DNA from 3 places in the Streptomyces sp. NBC_00647 genome. Region 1 is predicted to be linked to each of the others. Evidence: riboswitches for the same ligand, from Rfam matches in the RefSeq annotation. Region 1 holds a riboswitch; each other region holds the start of a gene.
The links. A riboswitch is a leader RNA that binds a small molecule or an ion and turns the genes downstream of it on or off. The one in region 1 is predicted to bind S-adenosylmethionine.

Region 1 (6,598 bases):
GCAGCCATCCCGAATCCAAGGACCCCTTGCCGGCCCCGGTGACCCCCGCCGGGCGCGACGCTCTGGACGCGATCCTCACCCGCCCCACCCGGACGGTCGTCGCACTCGACTTCGACGGGACCCTCGCCCCCATCGTCCCCGACCCCGATCAAGCCCGTGCGCACCCCGACGCGGTGCCCGCCCTCGCGGCACTCGCCCCGAAGGTCGCCTCGATCGCCGTGGTCACCGGCCGTCCGGCCGGTGTGGCCGTACGCCACGGCGGCTTCGCGGGCGTCCCCGGGCTGGAGCACCTCGTCGTCCTCGGCCACTACGGCGCCGAGCGCTGGGACGCGGTGAGCGGCACGGTGACCGCCCCCGCCCCGCACCCCGGCGTGGCCGCCGTCCGCGCCGAACTGCCGGGATTCCTCGACCGGATCGGCGCCTGGCAGGGCACCTGGATCGAGGAGAAGGGCCGTGCGGTCGCCGTGCACACACGCCGCGCCGCGGACCCGCAGGCCGCCTTCGAGGCGCTCCGCGAGCCACTGGCCGATCTGGCCACCCGGCACGGCCTGATCGTCGAGCCCGGCCGCATGGTCCTGGAGCTGCGCCCGCCGGGCATGGACAAGGGGGTCGCCCTCCTGGAGTACGTCCGGGAGGTCGGCGCCGAGGCCGTCCTCTACGCGGGTGACGACCTGGGCGACCTGCCCGCCTTCGCCGCCGTCGACAAGCTCCGCTCCGACGGTGTCCCCGGACTCCTGGTGTGCAGCGGCAGCTCCGAGGTCGGCGAACTCGCCGAGCGGGCGGACCTGGTGGTCGACGGCCCGTCCGGGGTCGTACGGCTGCTCGCTTCTCTCGCGGCCGAACTCGCCTGACCGGCCGCTCGTCGCCCGTGCGGGCGAGGGCGGCGGAAGGCTTGTTTCGCCCCCTCCGCCCCTACCCGTCCCGTACCCGGGCTCCGCCCCGGACCCCGCTCCTCAAGCGCCGGAGGCGCTGAAGTTCATTCCCCGGCCGGGGCTGAAAAGTGCAGCCGCAGCCGGGATCCTGCCGGAGGGGCTGGACTGTGTTCAGGTCTCCAGCGCCTGCAGCTGATCAAGGAACCACTGGGCCGGCGGCAGAGCGGTGGCCGCGGCGGCCAACCGCTTGGTGCGCTCCGCCCGTTCGCCCGGCTGCATGGTCAACGCCTCGTGCAGCGCCCGTGCCGTACCGATCACGTCGTACGGGTTCACCGAGATCGCGTCCTCGCCCAGTTCCTCGTACGCCCCGGCCTCCCGCGAGAGCACCAGCACGCAGCCCTCGTCGGAGACGACCGGGACCTCCTTGGCGACGAGGTTCATGCCGTCCCTGATGGGGTTGACGAGGGCGACGTCGGCCAGCCGGTACGCGGCGAGCGAGCGCGCGAAGTCGTCCTTGACGTGCAGGACCACCGGGGTCCAACCGGGTGTTCCGTACCGGGAGTTGATCTCGTCGGCCACGCGCTGCACCTCGGCCGTGTACTCCCGGTACACGGCGAGGTCCTGCCGCGAGGGGTAGGCGAAGGCCACGTGGACCACCCGCTCGCGCCACTCCGGGTGGTCGTCCAGCAGCTGCCGGTACGCCAGCAGTCCCCGCACGATGTTCTTGGACAGCTCGGTCCGGTCGACGCGCACGACGGTCCGGCGTCCCTCGCCGATCTCCGTGCGCAGTGCGGCCATCCGCTGCTCGACGTCCTCCCGGTGGGAGCGTTCGCGCAGGAACTCGGCGTCCGCGCCGAGGCCGTGCACGCCGACGAGGGTCTCGCGCACGGGCGGCCGGGCGCCGTCCAGGTGCTCGATCGCCCGGGGGGCGCCCGAGGGCCAGGTGGCGCTGTAGTGCTCGGGGTCGGCCTCCTCCGCGCAGCGCATGAAGGCCGTCGCCCACCGCCAGGTCAGGAACGCCACCCGGTCCGCTCCGAGCATGCCTCCCACCAGTTCCGCGCGGATGTCGTCGGGGAGCATCCGGAAGTAGTCCTCGGGCGCCCACGGCGTGTGGGAGAAGTGGCCGATGCGCAGGTCGGGGCGCAGCTCACGGAGCATCCCCGGCACCAGGCACAGGTGGTAGTCCTGGACCAGCACCGCCGCGCCCTCGGCTGCCTCCTCGGCCAGCGCCTCGGCGAAGGCGCGGTTGTAGGTCCGGTACGACTCCCACTGGCGCCGGAACTCCGCGTCGAAGACCGGCTCCAGCGGGGTCTGGTACAGCATGTGGTGGACGAACCACAGGACGGAGTTGGCGATGCCGTTGTAGGCGTCGGCGTGCACGTCGGCGTCGATGGCCAGCATGCGCACGCCGTCCTCGCCGACTCCGCGCGCGACGGCCTCCCGGTCGCCGTCGCCGAGGGCCGAGCACACCCATAGGGCGCCCGCGTCGGGCCCGATCGCCGAGAGGCCCGAGACGAGGCCGCCGCCGCCGCGCCGGGCGTGCAGCGAACCGTCCTCCCGTACCTCGTAGGTGACCGGGCCGCGGTTGGACGCGACCAGAATCCGGTGGGCACCGTGCGTTGAAGCCATGCCTCGAAACCTAGCCCCGTGTCGAAACGCTCAAACGTTCCCTTCGGCCGTATGCGATCGCGGGCCGGGAGGGCTGGTCTACGCGGCTTTGCGCCGCTGGTACTCGGAGATTTCGCTCATCGGGGGCCTTTCCTCCGTGTCCACCGAGTACGTGCGCGGCTGGAAACCGTCCCGGCCGCGCTCGAACTGGGTGAGGGCGGGGCGGATCAGGTGGCCGCGGGCCAGCCGGAGCTGGGCGGTGCGGTAGATCGCGGCGGCCATACGGCCCAGGGCCTGGCCGTCCTGGTGGCGGTGCTTGCGGACGCCGACGTCGACCTGGGCGAGGGCGTCCAGGCCCACCAGGTGCAGGGCGTCGACGAGCATGCCCAGCTCCACGCCGTAGCCGACGGGGAACGGGAGCTGTTCGAGCAGGGAGCGACGGGCCGCGTACTCGCCGCCGAGCGGCTGGACGAAGCCCGCCAGCTGCGGCCAGTGCATGTTCAGCAGGGGGCGGGCCATCAGCTCGGTGACCCGGCCGCCCTGTCCCGAGGCGCCGCCCAGCGGGCGGTCGTACATGGCCTTGACCAGATCGACCCCGGGGTCGGTGAGCAGCGGGCCCACGATCCCGGTGACGAAGTCGGACGAGAACTCCTTGAGGTCCGCGTCGATGAAACAGACGATGTCCCCGCTCGTCACGAGCAGCGACCGCCACAGCACCTCGCCCTTGCCGGGCACCGCGGGAATCCGAGGGAGGATGTCGTCGCGGTGCACGACTCTCGCGCCCGCGGCGGCGGCGACCGCCGAGGTGCGGTCGGTCGAGCCCGAGTCGACGACGACGATCTCGTCGACGAGGGGCACCTGCTGCATCAGGTCGTGGCGGATGATCGCCACGATCTCGCCGACCGTCTCCTCCTCGTTGAGCGCGGGCAGCACGACGCTGACCGTCGATCCGGTGGAACGTTTCGCGGCCATGAGCTTGTGGAGCGGGCGGTCGGTCAGGGACCAGGAGCGTGTGCTCAGCCAGCTTTCGACGTCTTTCAGCACGGTCTGCGGCTCCTCACTGTCTGATCACACGCTCTCATCAGCGTGCCCGCTGCGGCCAGCGGCAGATCGATTGCCGTCGTCTCGCGGTTCGGACGACTATCTCAACTGTCCTGGCCTTCGGTTACAGTCTTGAACAACGCGGATGACCATCGCATGTCCTCGATCATCGGCGCGTAGCACGTTCAACAGTTCAACAATCAAATACCGCTCATCCAGAGGGGCAGAGGGATACGGCCCGATGAAGCCCCGGCAACCCTCCAGCCGGTCTCGTACCGATCGATGTCGATCGCGTCGCGAGGCTCCCGGCTAGGGAAGGTGCCAAATCCGTCTCACGGCGAAGTGCGTCGTGAGGAAGATGAGGAGAAAGGGCCTCGCCTCCATGGCTGCGCAGACAGTTGCAAGCACCACGAACTCCGTGAACTCCGCCGATGCGGTGGACCTCGGCCCGGCAGCGGCGCTTTCCTGCCGCGAGTGCGGACACCGCGTCCCGCTCGGCCCGGTCTTCGCCTGCGAGGAGTGTTTCGGCCCGCTGGAGATCGCCTACGACTTCTCGGCCTACGAGACCGAAGAGCTCCGCAAGCGCATCGAAGCGGGACCCGCGAACATCTGGCGCTACGCGCCCCTCCTGCCCGTCCCCGCGGACGTGGCGGACAAGCCGAACATCAACCCCGGCTGGACCAAGCTCGTCCAGGCCGACAACCTGGCCCGCGAGCTCGGTGTCGACGCCGGCAAGCTCTTCGTCAAGGACGACTCCGGCAACCCGACGCACTCCTTCAAGGACCGCGTCGTCGCCCAGGCCATCGAAGCGGCCCGTGTCTTCGGCTTCACCACCCTCTCCTGCTCCTCCACGGGCAACCTCGCCGGCGCCGTGGGCGCCGCGGCGGCCCGTGCCGGCTTCCGCTCCTGCGTGTTCATCCCGCACGACCTGGAGCAGGGCAAGGTCGTCATGGCCGCGGTCTACGGCGGCGAGCTCGTCGGCATCCAGGGCAACTACGACGATGTGAACCGTTTCTGCTCCGAGCTGATCGGCGACCCGGCCGGCGAGGGCTGGGGCTTCGTCAACGTCAACCTGCGGCCGTACTACGCCGAGGGCTCCAAGACGCTGGCGTACGAGATCTGCGAGCAGCTCGGCTGGCGGCTCCCCGACCAGCTGGTCGTGCCGATCGCCTCCGGCTCCCAGCTCACGAAGATCGACAAGGGCCTGCAGGAGCTGATCAAGCTCGGGCTCGTCGAGGACAGGCCGTACAAGATCTTCGGTGCCCAGGCCGAGGGCTGCTCGCCGGTGTCCGTCGCCTACAAGGCCGGTCACGACGTCGTGCGCCCGCAGAAGCCGGACACCATCGCCAAGTCGCTCGCCATCGGCAACCCCGCGGACGGGCCGTACGTGCTCGACATCGCGCGACGCACCGGCGGTGCCGTGGAGGACGTGAACGACGAGCAGATCGTCGACGCGATCAAGCTGCTCGCGCGCACCGAGGGCATCTTCGCGGAGACGGCCGGCGGCGTGACCGTCGGCGTCACCCGCAAGCTGATCGAGAACGGTCTCCTCGACCCGACTCTGACCACGGTCGTGCTGAACACCGGCGACGGCCTCAAGACTCTGGACGCGGTGGCCTCGGACACCGGGCTGACCGCGACCATCCGCCCGAACCTCGACTCCTTCCGAGAGGCAGGCCTCGCATCATGAGCGTCAACGTCCGCATCCCCACCATCCTGCGCACCTACACCGGGGGCGTCGCCGAGGTGACGGCCGAGGGTACGACCCTCGCCGAGGTCATCGCCGACCTGGAGAAGAACCACACGGGCATCGCCGCGCGCGTTCTGGACGACCAGGGCAAGCTGCGCCGCTTCGTCAACGTGTACGTCAATGACGACGACGTCCGGTTCGAGCAGGGCCTGGAGACGGCGACCCCGGACGGTGTGGGCGTCTCGATCATTCCGGCCGTCGCCGGAGGCTGATCGTTACCCTCGGTAATGCCGAACACGCTGAGTTCATCGAATTGCCCCCTCCGTGAGAGAAACGGAGGGGGCAATTCTGTAGGGTTGAGCGCGCTACAGTTGGGGAAGTCGCTTCGCTTTCGATGTTGGTTTCATGCCGGACGCATATGAGTCCTCGCCCGGCATCCGACAAGAAGTAGCCAAACTACCGCTCCTTTTTGAGCCGTTTATGGCATTTACGGGGCCCGACTTGCCCTGAATCCTTGCGAATTCTCCGCATTTCAACGATCAGCCATGCCCAGAATTCTCGTCCGATTGACCTGTTGCAGACGGCAGTTGGACAGATACATTCAGCCGCGGTCGACGCGTTCCGGCGCACACCCCCAACCAATGGGGGGTGAGGTCTGACCCGGATCCGCGAAGTGTGGATCTGTGCAAGGGCCAGTAATAGGGGAGTTAGGCATGGCTCAGGGCACCGTCAAGTGGTTCAACGCGGAGAAGGGGTACGGCTTCATCGCGGTCGACGGTGGTGCGGACGTCTTCGTGCACTACAGCGCGATTCAGATGGACGGCTACCGCACCCTTGAAGAGGGTCAGCGAGTGGAGTTCGAAATCTCGCAGGGCCAGAAGGGTCCGCAGGCGGACATGGTCAAACTCGCCGTCTGATCCGGGCGCGAACGGCCACCGACGCACTCACGCCGAGGGGCCCGCATCCCACCAGGGATGCGGGCCCCTCGTGCGTCCCCGGCCACCCTCGGGGTCCCCTGTTCTGTCTCGCGCGCGCCCGCGAGCGCGCTCCGTCCGGGCGCCGTGCGTGCGCTCCACCAGGGGCCCGTTTTCATGAGAGGCGCTTGCACTCGCAGGGGTCGAGTGCTAATCATTGGCGTTAGCACTCTCCCAGTGAGAGTGACAGAACTTGGATCGGGCCGGCGAGGCCCGCGGGCCTGTGGGGCAAGGAACCACAAGGCTTGCAGGCCGTCCGTCGCGGGCGCGGGCACGATCCGGAGCAATCCACCCCGTCCGGGAGGACCACTTCACATGGCCAAGATCATCGCGTTCGACGAGGAGGCACGGCGCGGTCTCGAGCGCGGGATGAACCAGCTCGCCGACGCCGTCAAGGTCACCCTCGGCCCCAA
Region 2 (6,598 bases), 4.0 Mb from region 1:
CTCGCAGACGTGGCCGGGAGCGAGGACGGTCACGGTCACCTCGATGTCGTTCGGGCGCAGTGCCCGTGCCAGCTCGCGCTGGGCCCCGATGCCGATGTCCTGGTCCTTGACGGTGAGGGTGACAATGCCGTCGTCGTGGCGCTCCACCGCGTACGCCGCCGGGGCGGCCGGGGAACCGGGCGCGACCACCGCGGCGAGACCGGCGCACAGCCGACCGCGGCGACGGCGATCCGGCGCGGAGTGAGCAGGCGGCGCCCCGAGGCGCGTGTCTCGCCCCCGCGTTCCCGGGCCCCGGCCGACGTGGCCTCGTGCCCGGCGGGTTATCGCGGATCGAGGGAAGCGGCCGACGCGTTCCCGCGCAGCTCGATCTCCCGCTTCAGCTCATCGAGCAGCCGGTCCTCGAACCTCGGCCTCGAGCTCATGCCTCTCCCCTTTTCGCGTACAGCAGGGACGCGTTCGGTGTCCGCGCGTCCGAGACTCCGGGGGTAGGGGCGTTTCGGCATCCGCCGGAGAATTCAGCCGTCGTTCCGTGCCTGGCTGCCCGCCGGGCCGCGCGCGCCGACGGGGGATCCGGGAAGGAGCGCCGCCGCGATGAGTCCGATGACCCCGAGGACGGCGAGGGTGACCATGGCCGCGGCGTAGGAGCGGGTGGTGAATCCGGCCACGAGGATCGTGCCGGCGACCGCGGTGCCCAGCGAGGAGCCGAGGTTCGACACACTGCGGGACAGACCGGAGATCTCGCCCTGCCGGTCCTGGGGGAAGCTCGACTGGACGATGTTGACCGACGGGGTCAGCATCAGGCCGAGGCCCAGTCCGAGCAGGAGCAGACCGGGAGCGAAGGCCCAGGGGCTGGAGAAGCTGTTGACCATGGCGATCAGGACGACGACGCCCGCGATCGCGACGGCGAAGCCCGCGATGATCAGGGTGCGTTGGGGACGCCGCCGGGCGAGTCGTTCGGCGGCCAGGGAGGTGGCGAGCAGACCGAGCGTGGCGGCCGTGAAGATGACGCCGGTCGCGATGGCGTCGTAGCCGCGCACCACTTGGAGATAGGCGGCCACGGTGAACGACGAACCCATGAGCAACAGCCATTGGATGTTCTGGGTGATGAGCCCGAGGTTGGAGGCGCGGTTGCGGAACAGGCTGGTGGACAGCAGCGGTTCCTTGCCGGCCGACTCGCGGGCACGCACGAAGCGGAAGAACCACAGCAGCGTCAGCGCGCCGAGGACGAGCAGGCCGGTCATCAGCCAGAGGTTGTTGTCGGCGGCCAGGATGCCCATGACGATGAGGACCAGACCCGTCGCCGACAGCACGGCTCCGACGGTGTCGAACGGGCGGGTCGGATCCGGTGGCAGCGGGTCCTCGATGTGGCGGCTCAGCACGATGATCAGGGCGATGATCAGGGCCTGGAACACGAAGGCGGCCCGCCAGCTGAGCCACGAGGTGATGAGCCCGCCGATGAGCGGGCCCGCCGCCGCGCCGATGCCGCCCAGCGCCATGATGACTCCGAAGGCTCGGGCGCGGGAGGTCATGTCGTCGAAGAGGAGCGTCGTGAGGATGTAGACCGGCGGGATGAGCAGCGCGGTTCCGACGCCTTCGAGAATCGAGTTGCCGAGGATGAGAACGCCCAGGCCGGGGGAGACCGCACTCAGGAGCGCGCCGATCCCGTACACCGTCAGGCCGGCGAGGAAGCAGCGCTTGCGGCCGTAGCGGTCCGTCAGCTTGCCGCCGGGGATCATCAGCGCGGCCATGACGAGCAGGAAGATCGTGATCGCGACCTGCACGCCCTGCACGGTCGTGTCGAGGTCCTCGCTGATGTCGTTGATCATCACGTTCATGTTGGAACCGGCGAAGCTGCAGATGAACTGTGCGAGGGCGAGCGGAGCGAGAATCCTGCGCTGCGCCACCGACGGCGGTGTCGACGCGCCTGTGTCAGCCATCGCCATTCCTTATGACTGCCGGACGTGTGGTCTGGGTGTCGCTCTCCTACGCTCATAGACTGCGCCGAACGTCGACGGACCGCATGCGCACGACGGCAGACCGGTGGAATCCCGGTGGACCGTCCCGGCCGGCTCCGGGACTTCAGGACCAGTCCTGGGCACCCGGCGGGACACCCTTGGTTCTCCGATCTGCCGTCCGCGTGAGCACGCCGCTCACCCGTCCGGGTGGGCGCTACGGGCTCCTCACCGCCGCCGGGCGGTACCTCCGCTCCGGAAGGCGGGGTGGTCGCCGAGCCGGCGTACGTAGTCCTGGAGCCGGGGGAGTGAGCGCAGGGCGGCGCCGTCCGGGTCCAAACGGGTGAGGGCCACCCACACGTCCACGTCCCCCGCCGTCAGGGTCTCGCCCAGGACATAGGGCCGCCCGGCGAGTTGACAGTCCAACAACTCCAGGGCCGCGGAGAGCTCCGAGGGCTGGGCGGAAGGGGTGACATCGCGGTCCAGCAGGTCGCGGAGAGCCTCGATGTCCGCGGCGAGGTCCGGTGGACGCAGCGTCGACGGGCACCCCGCGCCGTGACCGGAGAGAAGCCCCGCGAGATCGCGGAGGATGTCGGGGGTGTGGTTGCTGACGATCCGTCCGCTCCACCGGTCGCACAGCGCGGGCGCCGTCAGCGGTCCGTCGTAGTGGTGCTCGGTGGCCTCGTAGGCGCGGCGCAGCGAGGCGAAGGCCTCAGGTGTCCCTGTGGGGTCCGCCAGGACCGTCGTGGCGACGGAGTCCTTCAGACCGAGCAGGTCGAGGGTGATCGCGATGCGCAGCGAGAGCGGACAACTCTCCGACAGATACAGCTCGTAGCGGTGCGGTGCGGGGTAGAAGCCGCCGGCCAGGCCGACACCGATCCGGCTGTCGACACGGTGGGGGAGGGCGGAGGGCGTCGCCACCTTGAGACGAAGCTCGGAGGGGAACGAAACCTGGTCACAAGGACGTGAGTTGGCCGTGCTGGAAGGACGCGAAGCTGTCTCAGGCATGACTCTCCCTTGGGGAACGAGGAAGCCACCGCCGCCTTGTGGGCACCAGCGGCCGAATGCGGAACGACTGCGCTCGTCGCACCGGTCCGGATCGAACGGACCGGCTACGGATCAGTAAGCGCTGGAGACACGCAACAGATCGATGTGCAGGCGCCTCGTCAAGCCGTTCCTGGGCATTCTCACCGGTCCCACTCCGGGGCTCGCGAGACGCGAGACCACGCTTGCCCCGCCACGCCGGCGGGACCCGGTCGTCACCCGGGGCACCCCGTCGCGGTGGAAGGGTTGCCTGTCAGCGAGCCGGGGCCGATGACCACAGGTGCGGGACGAACCCGCACCGTGGGCGCTGACAATCGTGACCGTCCACGCCAGTCTCGGTGCGCCCTGTGGCGCCGTCAAGAAGGCGTGGCACGCGGTCTCACCTGGTGGTCACCCGGATTGACATTCTTTTCGGGGCGGGCCTAACGTGCGGCCCACAAACGGGATGCCCCAGGGCCGGAGAGACGATGGTGACGGCGATGAACGCAGCTGACGGGACGGCCGCATGGCGGCGCCTCGGCCGCGTGGTGCTGTGCGCCGACCGCTCCGTCGACCTGCTGCGCGTCAACAGCGCACTGTGTACGGACATGTGTCGCACCCTCTGCCAAGGCTGACGGTTCCTCTTCCGAATCGCTGACGACCACCGCTGTGGCGGTGTGCCCTTTCTCCGTCCAGCCCCCGTTCCCTGTGCGCCCGTGCCCTCGTTTCGCGCCGAGCCGTTGAGGCTCCGCGTCACGCTGCCGCTCGCCGTGGTCCGGGGTGTCCGAATCCGCTGGAGCTCTCCATGAGTGAATCTCCAGGCATAGCTGTGTCCTCCGGATCAGCGCTGCCTGCCCAGGCCGTCCCCCGTCCCGACGTCCCCGCCTCGCCCAAGCCCCTGGCGGCGCAGCGGGTCCTTCCGCTCCGGCGCCCCGGCCGCTGGATCATCACGGCCGTCGTGCTCGTGCTGGTCGCCCAGATCGCTCACGGCCTGGTGACCAACCCCTTCTACCAGTGGGACCGTTTCCAGTACTGGTTCCTGCGTCCGACGATCCTCGACGGCCTGCTCATCACCCTCGAAGTCGCCGTCTACAGCGCGGTGTTGGGCTTGCTCGGCGGGATCCTGCTGGCGTTGGCCCGACTCTCCCCGAGCCCGGTGCTGCGCGCGGTGAGCTGGGTCTACACCTGGCTGTTCCGCTCGGTACCGCTCATCGTCGTCCTGCTGTTCCTCTACAACTTCAGCGCGCTGTACCGGACGTTGAGCGTCGGGGTGCCGTTCGGGCCGGCCTTCTTCACCTTCGACGAGTCCCGCCTGGCCACCGACATGGCCGTCGCCGTCATCGGACTGAGCCTGAACGAAGCGGCGTACGCCTCCGAAGTGGTGCGCGGCGGAATCCTCTCCGTCGACCAGGGTCAGCACGAGGCGGCCTCAGCCCTGGGCCTGCCGAAGCGGTACCAGTTCGCGAAGATCGTCTTTCCGCAGGCGCTGCGCTCCATCACCCCGAACTACGTCAACCAGTTGATCGGCCTGATCAAGGGAACCTCGCTCGTCTTCTACGTCTCCCTGCTGGACCTGTTCGGCTCCGTTCAGAGCATGGGCAGCACCTATCCCGGCGATATCGTGCCGCTGCTCCTGGTCGCCACCGCCTGGTACCTGATCCTGACGAGCGTCGTGTCCGTCGTCCAGTTCTACGTCGAGCGGTACTACTCGCGGGGCGCGCTGCGCACCCTGCCGCCGACCCCGTTGCAGAAGGTACGGAACGGTCTGCGCGACGTGCGGGCCCGGATCCGGAGGGAGACGGCGATATGACTGGCGAAGCGCGTCGGACGACAGTGAAGACCAGGACGGTACCGGAGGACCAGGCGCCGGAGACGGCTCCGCCGGCCGAGGCCATCGGAGCGCTCGAGATCCAGCCGGCCGCGGTGGAGGTGCACGACGTGCACAAGTGGTACGGCTCCCATCAGGTCCTGGACGGTGTGGAGTTGACCGTCCGGCCCGGAGAGGTCACGGTCATCCTCGGGCCGTCCGGATCCGGCAAGTCCACTCTCCTGAGGGTGATCAACCATCTGGAGAAGCCCGAGATCGGCCATGTCAGCCTGAACGGCGAGCTCATCGGCGTCCGCAGGCACGGTGAGCGGCTGAGGGAACTGAGCGAGCGGGTCATCCTGGGGCAGCGCAGCCGCATCGGCTTCGTCTTCCAGAACTTCAATCTCTTCCCGCACCTCACCGTGCTGGACAACGTGGCCGCGGCTCCGGTGGCCACCGGAAAACTGTCCAAGCCCGACGCCCAGGAGCTGGCCCGCGATCTGCTCGCCCGCGTGGGGCTGGGGGACAGGACCAGTGCCTATCCGCGGCAGTTGTCGGGCGGACAGCAGCAGCGCGTGGCCATCGCCCGCGCCCTCGCCCTGCGGCCGGGGGTCATCCTCTTCGACGAACCGACCTCGGCGCTGGACCCCGAACTGGTCGGCGAAGTACTCGCCGTCATCAAGGACCTTGCCAGGAGCGGCACCACCCTCGTCATCGTCACCCACGAGATCGGCTTCGCCCGCGAGATCGCCGACCGGGTCGTCTTCATGGACGGCGGGCGCGTCGTTGAACAGGGCCCGCCCTCACAGGTGTTGGACCACCCGCAGCAGGAGCGCACCAGGGACTTCCTGAGCAAGGTTCTCTGACCGGCGCGCCGACGGGCGCACAACGAGGCCCGTCGGTTCCAGCCTCCGACCGAAGCCGCCGGCGGCGAACGAGGACGCGTCGCTCGGCGCGGTCCTCCGAACTCGCCTTCAGCCGTGCGCCGTCACGCAGGGCCACCCGATTTCGCGGCCCGCCGGGACCGCGCCCCCACACCCTCACCGCACACACCCGACAAGGACAGCCATGCGTACGCTCCCCCTGAACAGCAGAATTCTTCGCGGCGTCACCGCCACCGCGGCCGTCGCCTCCCTCGCCGCCGGGCTCGCCGCATGCGGGGGTGACAGCGACGCCGCCACCCGGACCGAGGGCGCCTCGGCCGGATCGGTCACGGTCGGCGCGCTCTCCAACGGCGCGGCCAAGCAGACCGAGTTGAAGGTGTCCGAGGTGAAGTCGATCAGCGCCTTGCTGCCCAAGTCCGTCGCCAAGAGCGGCACACTGCGGATCGGCGTCGGAGCCCTGCCCGCGGGATTCGCGCCGCTGGCGTACGTGGGCGGGGACCAGAAGACACTCACCGGCGCCGAACCCGACCTCGGCAGGTTGGTGGCCGCGGTCCTCGGACTGAAGCCGGAGGTGAAGAACTCGACCTGGGAAAACCTGTTCGTCGGCATCGACAGCGGCAAGGTGGACGTCGCCTTCTCCAACGTCACCGACACCGAGGAGCGCAAGAAGAAGTACGAGTTCGCCTCCTACCGGCAGGACAACCTCGGCTTCGAGGTGCGCAAGAAGAGCACCTGGAACTTCGACGACGACTACCGGAACCTGGCCGGCAAGACCGTCGCGGTGAGCGCCGGCACCAACCAGGAGAAGATCCTCCTGGAGTGGAAGTCGAAGCTCGCCAAGGAGGGCAAGAAGCTCAACCTCAAGTACTACCAGGACAACAACGCCACCGCCCTGGCGCTGTCCAGTGGAAAGATCGACGTCTCGTTCGGCC
Region 3 (6,598 bases), 1.6 Mb from region 1:
CGCGCTGAACTTCGCGCTGGGCATGACGCTCGGTGTGGCGCTGTTCGCGATCGGCGCGGGTGCGGTCCACTGGGCCCGCACGCTGATGTCCGACGTGGAGATCGCCGACGAGCGTCACGCGATCGAGGCGGAGCCCGAGGTCAAGGCCAAGGTCATGGCCGACTTCAAGGCGGGTGCCAAGGAGTCCGCGCTCGGCCGTCGCAAGCTGATCCGCAACACGATGTTCGGCGCGCTGGCCCTGTTCCCGCTCTCCGGCGTCATGCTGCTGCGCGACCTCGGTCCGCTGCCGGGCACGAAGCTGCGCCACACGCTGTGGTCCAAGGGCAAGCTCCTCGTCAACATGAACACGAACGAGCCGCTGCGTCCCTCGGACGTGGCCGTCGGTTCGCTCACCTTCGCCAAGCCCGAGGGCCTGGAGGAGCACGACGAGGACTTCCAGAAGGAGATCGCCAAGGCGGCCCTGATGATCATCCGGCTCCAGCCGGACAACATCAAGGACAAGCAGGAACTCGAGTGGTCCTACGACGGCATCGTGGCCTACTCGAAGATCTGCACCCACGTCGGATGCCCGATCTCCCTGTACGAGCAGCAGACGCACCACGCGCTGTGCCCGTGCCACCAGTCCACCTTCGACCTCTCCGACGGTGCCCGAGTCATCTTCGGCCCGGCGGGTCACGCCCTGCCGCAGCTGCAGATCGGTGTGAACGCTGAGGGCTACCTCGAGGCGCTCAGCGACTTCAAGGAGCCCGTCGGTCCTGCATTCTGGGAGCGCGGATGAGCACTACCACCACCTCCGACTCGCGCTCCTCGCGCGAGAAGGCGCCCGCCGGTGAGCGGGTGGCCGACTGGGCCGACGGCCGTCTGGGGATCTACTCCCTGGCCAAGTCCAACATGCGCAAGATCTTCCCCGACCACTGGTCGTTCATGCTGGGTGAGATCTGCCTGTACAGCTTCATCATCATCATCCTCACGGGTGTGTACCTGACGCTGTTCTTCCACCCGTCGATGAACGAGGTGGAGTACCACGGCAGCTACGTCCCGCTGCAGGGCCAGCTGATGTCCGAGGCGTTCAACTCGACCATGCACATCTCCTTCGATGTGCGCGGTGGCCTGCTGATCCGGCAGATCCACCACTGGGCGGCGCTGATCTTCCTCGCCGGCATGTTCGTGCACATGATGCGCGTGTTCTTCACGGGTGCGTTCCGCAAGCCGCGTGAGGTCAACTGGGTCTTCGGATTCCTGCTGTTCGTCCTCGGCATGTTCACCGGGTTCACCGGTTACTCGCTCCCGGACGACCTGCTCTCCGGCACCGGTGTCCGCTTCATGGAGGGCGCGGTCCTGTCCGTGCCGATCGTGGGCACGTACCTGTCGTTCTTCCTGTTCGGCGGCGAGTTCCCGGGCGGCGACTTCGTGGCCCGCTTCTACTCGGTGCACGTGCTGCTGCTGCCGGGCATCATGCTCGGCCTCGTGGTGGGCCACCTGATCCTGGTCTTCTACCACAAGCACACGCAGTTCGCGGGCCCCGGCAAGACGAACAACAACGTCGTCGGCATGCCGCTGCTGCCGGTCTACATGGCCAAGGCCGGAGGCTTCTTCTTCCTGGTCTTCGGTGTCATCGCGGCCATCGCGGCGATCGCGTCCATCAACCCGATCTGGGCGATGGGTCCGTACCGTCCGGACATGGTGTCCACGGGCGCCCAGCCCGACTGGTACATGGGCTTCTCCGAGGGCCTGATCCGTGTCATGCCGGGCTGGGAGATCAACCTCTGGGGTCACACGCTCGTCCTGGGTGTGTTCATCCCGCTGGTGATCTTCCCGCTGGTCCTGGTCGCGATCGCGGTCTACCCGTTCATCGAGTCCTGGGTCACCGGCGACAAGCGCGAGCATCACATCCTGGACCGCCCGCGCAACGTCCCGACCCGGACCGCGTTCGGTGCCGCCTGGATCAGCTGGTACTTCGTCCTGCTCGTCGGTGGCGGCAACGACATCTGGGCCACGCACTTCCACCTGTCGATCAACTCGATCACCTGGTTCGTCCGGATCGCGTTCTTCGTCGTGCCGGTGCTGACGTTCATCGCCACCAAGCGGATCTGCCTCGGCCTCCAGCGCCGGGACCGGGACAAGGTGCTGCACGGCCGCGAGTCGGGCATCATCAAGCGCCTGCCGCACGGTGAGTTCATCGAGGTCCACGAGCCGCTCAGCCAGGACGCGCTGCACACGCTCACCGCGCACGAGCAGTACAAGCCGGCCGAGATCGGCCCGACGGTCGACGAGAACGGTGTCGAGCGCAAGGTCTCGGGCACGCAGAAGCTGCGCGCCAAGATGAGCGAGGGCTTCTACGGGGAGGACAGCCAGATCCCCAAGCCCACCGTCGAGGAGTACAAGGAGATCACGAGCGGCCACGGCCACCACTGATCCCCGGTAGTTCGCCACGGCGAGAGCCCCGTCCAGGCACTGGACGGGGCTCTTTGCCGTCTCCCGGGCTGGATAGGGTGGAGTCACCCCGCGCAAGGGGTGAGTCCCTTCGCGTCACCTACGAACCCAGGAGCGACCATGAGCGCTGTGAACCCCGCTGGAGGCGACACCGCGGCGGTCCGTTCCTGGCCCCAGGTACTGAACGGCCTGCTCGAGGGCCGCGACCAGAGCGCGGACGACACGGCCTGGGCGATGGACCGCATCATGCGCGGAGAGGCGACCGACGCGCAGATCGCCGGGTTCGTGGTGGCCCTGCGGGCCAAGGGTGAGACCGTCGAGGAGATCTCGGGACTCGTCCGGGCGATGTACGAGCACGCCAATGTGATCGAGGTGCCCGGGCACACCGTCGACATCGTCGGCACGGGCGGCGACGGCGCGAAGACCGTCAACATCTCCACGATGTCCTCGATCGTGGTCGCCGGCACCGGCGCCAAGGTGGTCAAGCACGGCAACCGGGCCGCGTCCTCCGCGTCCGGCTCCTCCGACGTCCTGGAGAAGCTCGGCGTCAATCTCCAGCTCACGGTGAAGCGGGTCGCCGAGGTGGCCGAAGAGGCCGGGATCACCTTCTGCTTCGCGGTGAAGTTCCACCCGGCGCTGCGTCATGCGGCGGCGGCCCGCGGCCAGTTGGGCATCAGGACGACCTTCAACGTGCTCGGCCCGCTGACCAATCCGGCGCGGGTGAAGGCCCAGGCGGTCGGAGTCGCCGACCCGCGCATGGCGCCGATCGTGGCGGGCGTGTTCGCCGAGCGCGGCAACTCCTCGCTCGTCTTCCGCGGCGACGACGGCCTCGACGAGCTGACCACCACCGCGGGCTCCGACGTCTGGGTGGTCCGTGACGGCTCGGTCACCGAGGAGCGCTTCGACCCGCGCGACGTCGGTCTCGACATCGTCCCGGTGGAGGCCCTCCGCGGCGCCGACGCCTCGTACAACGCGGAGGTCGCCCGGCGCCTGCTGGACGGCGAGACCGGGCCCGTACGGGACGCGGTCCTGCTGAACTCGGCGGCGGCCCTGGTGGCCCTGTCGCCGACCGACGCCCCGCTCGCGGACCAGCTCCGCGCCGGAATGGCGAAGGCGGCCGAGGCGATCGACTCCGGGGCCGCGAAGCGCACTCTGGAGCGCTGGGTGGCCGCCAGCAACGCCTGATCCACCAGTGCCGCGGAGCAAGGCGCAGTCCAGAATCCGGACTGCGCCTTGCGCGTGGAAGATCCTCTGGCAAGATGCTGTGTCAGGTCATGAGTGACAGCCATCAGGCCCCGGCCGGCTGTCCGGCAACCCTCCGTCCGTGGCGGGGTGCCCCGGGTGAAGACCAGGTCGTAGGCAGCGAGGTCTACGGCAAGCGCGGACCCCTCCCGCTCTTCCGGGCGGATGCAACCAGGGGTCCTGGTCGTTCGAGGGAGCCTTCTGTGAGCAAGCGAATGCGATAGGGCGTCGAGCCCCGCCTCCGCACACCCTTTTTCACCTTTCCCTGCGCTGAGCCCTGCTTCCGGGCGGCCGGCTCGCGCAGCGATCCCGCCTGCCTCTCACAGGAGCTCGCCATGTCTGTCTCCACCGCTGCCGCCGACCAGACCGTTTGTGCCCCCTTGGCCGTTCTCGGCCGGGATGTCACCGTCCCGCTCGTCACCGGCGGCGAGGTCACCTACGCCGCCCTCGACTACGCCGCCAGCGCGCCCGCCCTCCAGCGGGTGTGGGACGACGTGGCCGCGTACGCGCCGTACTACGGCAGCGTCCACCGGGGCGCCGGCTACCTCTCGCAGCTGTCCACCGACCTCTTCGAGAACGCCCGCAGGACCGTCGAGGAGTTCCTGGACTGCCGCGCCGGGGACCAGGTGGTCTTCACCCGCTCCACCACCGACTCGCTCAACCTGCTCGCCGCCGCGCTCCCGGCCGGCTGCGAGGTCTTCGTCTTCGAGACCGAGCACCACGCCTCGCTGCTGCCCTGGCGCGACGCCCGGGTGACCTACCTGAACGCCCCGCGCACCCCGGGCGAGGCCGTCGCCACCCTGGAGCACGCCCTCGCCGCCCGTGATCCCCACGGGCCGGCCCTGGTCTGTGTCACCGGTGCCTCGAACGTCACCGGGGAGCTGTGGCCGGTGCGTGAGCTGGCCGCCGCCGCGCACGCCCACGGCGCCCGGATCGTCCTCGACGCCGCGCAGCTCGCCCCGCACCACCCGGTGTCGGTCCAGGACCTCGACGTCGACTGGGTCGCCTTCTCCGGGCACAAGCTGTACGCGCCCTTCGGCTCCGGTGTCCTCGCGGGCCGCTCCGACTGGCTGCGCGAGGCCGAGCCGTACCTCGCGGGCGGCGGCGCCAGCCGCAAGGTCTCCCGGCGCGCGGACGGCGGCGTGGACGTGGAGTGGCACGACAGCGCCGCCCGGCACGAGGCGGGCTCGCCGAACGTCATCGGCGCCTACTCGATCGCGTCGGCCTGCAAGGCGCTCACCGAGGAGGGCTTCGACAACCTTCTCGCCCGTGAGCAGCACCTGATCCGTACCGTCCGCGCGGGTCTCGCGGAGGTCCCGGAGGTCCGGGTCCTCTCCCTCTTCGGTGACGACGCCCCGCGGGTCGGCGTCATCTCCTTCGTCGTCGAGGGATGGAACAGCTCGCACTTCGCGGCCGCGCTCTCCGCCGAGTACGGCATCGGCGTCCGTGACGGCCTCTTCTGCGCCCACCCGCTGGTCCGCACGCTGCTCGGCAGCGACCCGGAGACCCAGGGGGAGTGCGGCGCCCCGGAGGCAGCGCCCGGCGAGAAGTCCCTCAACGCCATCCGGGTCAGCTTCGGCGCCGGCACGCCCGACGAGCACGTCGAGCGTTTCGTCCGCGCGGTGCGCGAGCTGGTCCGGGACGGCGCCCGGTGGCAGTACCGCACCGAGGGCGGCCGCTGCGTCCCGGCCGTCTGACGCCCGCGCAGGTCACGCCCGGAGGCGGCGTCCCGTCGGTCAGGAATCGAGACCGATCGCGAACGCCGCCTCCAGGTCGTGCTCGGAGTACGTACGGAACGCCACGTGCGTGTCCGTCGCCTCGACGCCCGGGATCTTGCTGATCCTGCCGGGGATGACGTCCGCCAGGTCGTCGTGGGCCTTGACCCGGACCATCGCGATCAGGTCGTAGGTGCCGGTGACGGAGAAGACCTCGCTGACGCTCTCCAGTGACGCGATCGACTCGGCGATCTCGGGGATCCGGTCCACGCTGGTCTTGATGAGGACGATCGCGGTGATCACGGCTGGTTCTCTCCCTCGGGGGCCACTGCTGGGGGATCTCACCCTACTCGCGGTCCACCTGGCCCGGCTGCCGCGCCGGGGGTCCCGGCAGCGCCCCCGGGGAGGGTGCGGCGGCCCCACGGCGCCCGAAGCGCGCCCACGCGTAGACGAAGCCCAGCGAGAAGCCCACGAGGTGGGCCAGATAGGCGACCCCGGGTCCGGAGTCGCTGCGGCCCGCCGCCAGCCATTGCAGCGCGAACCAGAACGGCAGCACCACCCAGGCCGGGAACCGCAGCGGAAGGAAGAAGAGGAACGGGAAGAGACTGGTCACCCGGGCCTTGGGGAACAGGTACAGAAACGCGCCGAGTACCGCGGAGATCGCCCCGGACGCCCCGACCAGGGACTGCTGCGAGCCGGCGTTGGCGGCGGCGTAACCGAGCAGGGCGACATATCCGCAGCCCAGGTAGAAGAGGGCGAACTCGACATGGCCCATGCGTTCCTCGGTCATCACCCCGAAGACGTAGAAGAACAGCATGTTGCCCAGGAGGTGGAGCCAGCTGCCGTGGATGAACAGGGCCGTGGCCGGGGTGAGTGCCTCGCGCGGGGCCCCGCCGAAGAGGTCGGACGGCACCACGCCCCAGCGGCGGAAGTACGCGCGCTGGGCGACCAGCAGTTCGTCCCCGGTGCCGTACGCGGGATCGAGGCCCGAGGCGGGACCGATGACGAAGATCAGACAGCACAGGACGATCAGCCCGTACGTCACCGGCGCGGACTGGCCCCGCAACGCCCTGCCGACCGCCGTACTCCAATTGCCGATCATGGTACAGAGCATGACGCAACAGGACCGATCGGAGCAGACCGCCTCGCCGCCGCGGACACCAGAGCGTCGAGTACCCGCCAGGCCGTAGGGTTACGAGCCACATGCA

Region 2: linked by a shared signal. The riboswitch ahead of OG788_RS04065 (glutathione S-transferase C-terminal domain-containing protein) and the one ahead of thrC (threonine synthase) in region 1 are both predicted to bind S-adenosylmethionine.
Region 3: linked by a shared signal. The riboswitch ahead of OG788_RS14435 (aminotransferase class V-fold PLP-dependent enzyme) and the one ahead of thrC (threonine synthase) in region 1 are both predicted to bind S-adenosylmethionine.

What each region holds. Positions count from the first base shown of each region.
Region 1 covers NZ_CP109040.1:4,901,668-4,908,265, reverse strand. Annotated here, with positions in the region: gene otsB (trehalose-phosphatase) at 1-851, shown strand, start outside; gene OG788_RS21355 (trehalose-6-phosphate synthase) at 1,044-2,501, opposite strand; gene OG788_RS21350 (glucosyl-3-phosphoglycerate synthase) at 2,580-3,524, opposite strand; SAM riboswitch class I at 3,730-3,886, shown strand; gene thrC (threonine synthase) at 3,904-5,211, shown strand; gene OG788_RS21340 (MoaD/ThiS family protein) at 5,208-5,483, shown strand; gene OG788_RS21335 (cold-shock protein) at 5,925-6,128, shown strand; gene groL (chaperonin GroEL) at 6,501-6,598, shown strand, end outside.
Region 2 covers NZ_CP109040.1:931,179-937,776, reverse strand. Annotated here, with positions in the region: gene OG788_RS04070 (MFS transporter) at 516-1,937, opposite strand; gene OG788_RS04065 (glutathione S-transferase C-terminal domain-containing protein) at 2,181-2,873, opposite strand; SAM riboswitch class IV at 3,173-3,318, opposite strand; gene OG788_RS04060 (hypothetical protein) at 3,476-3,610, shown strand; gene OG788_RS04055 (amino acid ABC transporter permease) at 3,781-4,785, shown strand; gene OG788_RS04050 (amino acid ABC transporter ATP-binding protein) at 4,884-5,648, shown strand; gene OG788_RS04045 (ABC transporter substrate-binding protein) at 5,851-6,598, shown strand, end outside.
Region 3 covers NZ_CP109040.1:3,266,487-3,273,084, reverse strand. Annotated here, with positions in the region: gene OG788_RS14450 (Rieske 2Fe-2S domain-containing protein) at 1-778, shown strand, start outside; gene OG788_RS14445 (cytochrome bc complex cytochrome b subunit) at 775-2,415, shown strand; gene trpD (anthranilate phosphoribosyltransferase) at 2,554-3,618, shown strand; SAM riboswitch class IV at 3,704-3,820, shown strand; gene OG788_RS14435 (aminotransferase class V-fold PLP-dependent enzyme) at 4,011-5,372, shown strand; gene OG788_RS14430 (Lrp/AsnC ligand binding domain-containing protein) at 5,412-5,693, opposite strand; gene OG788_RS14425 (rhomboid family intramembrane serine protease) at 5,737-6,492, opposite strand.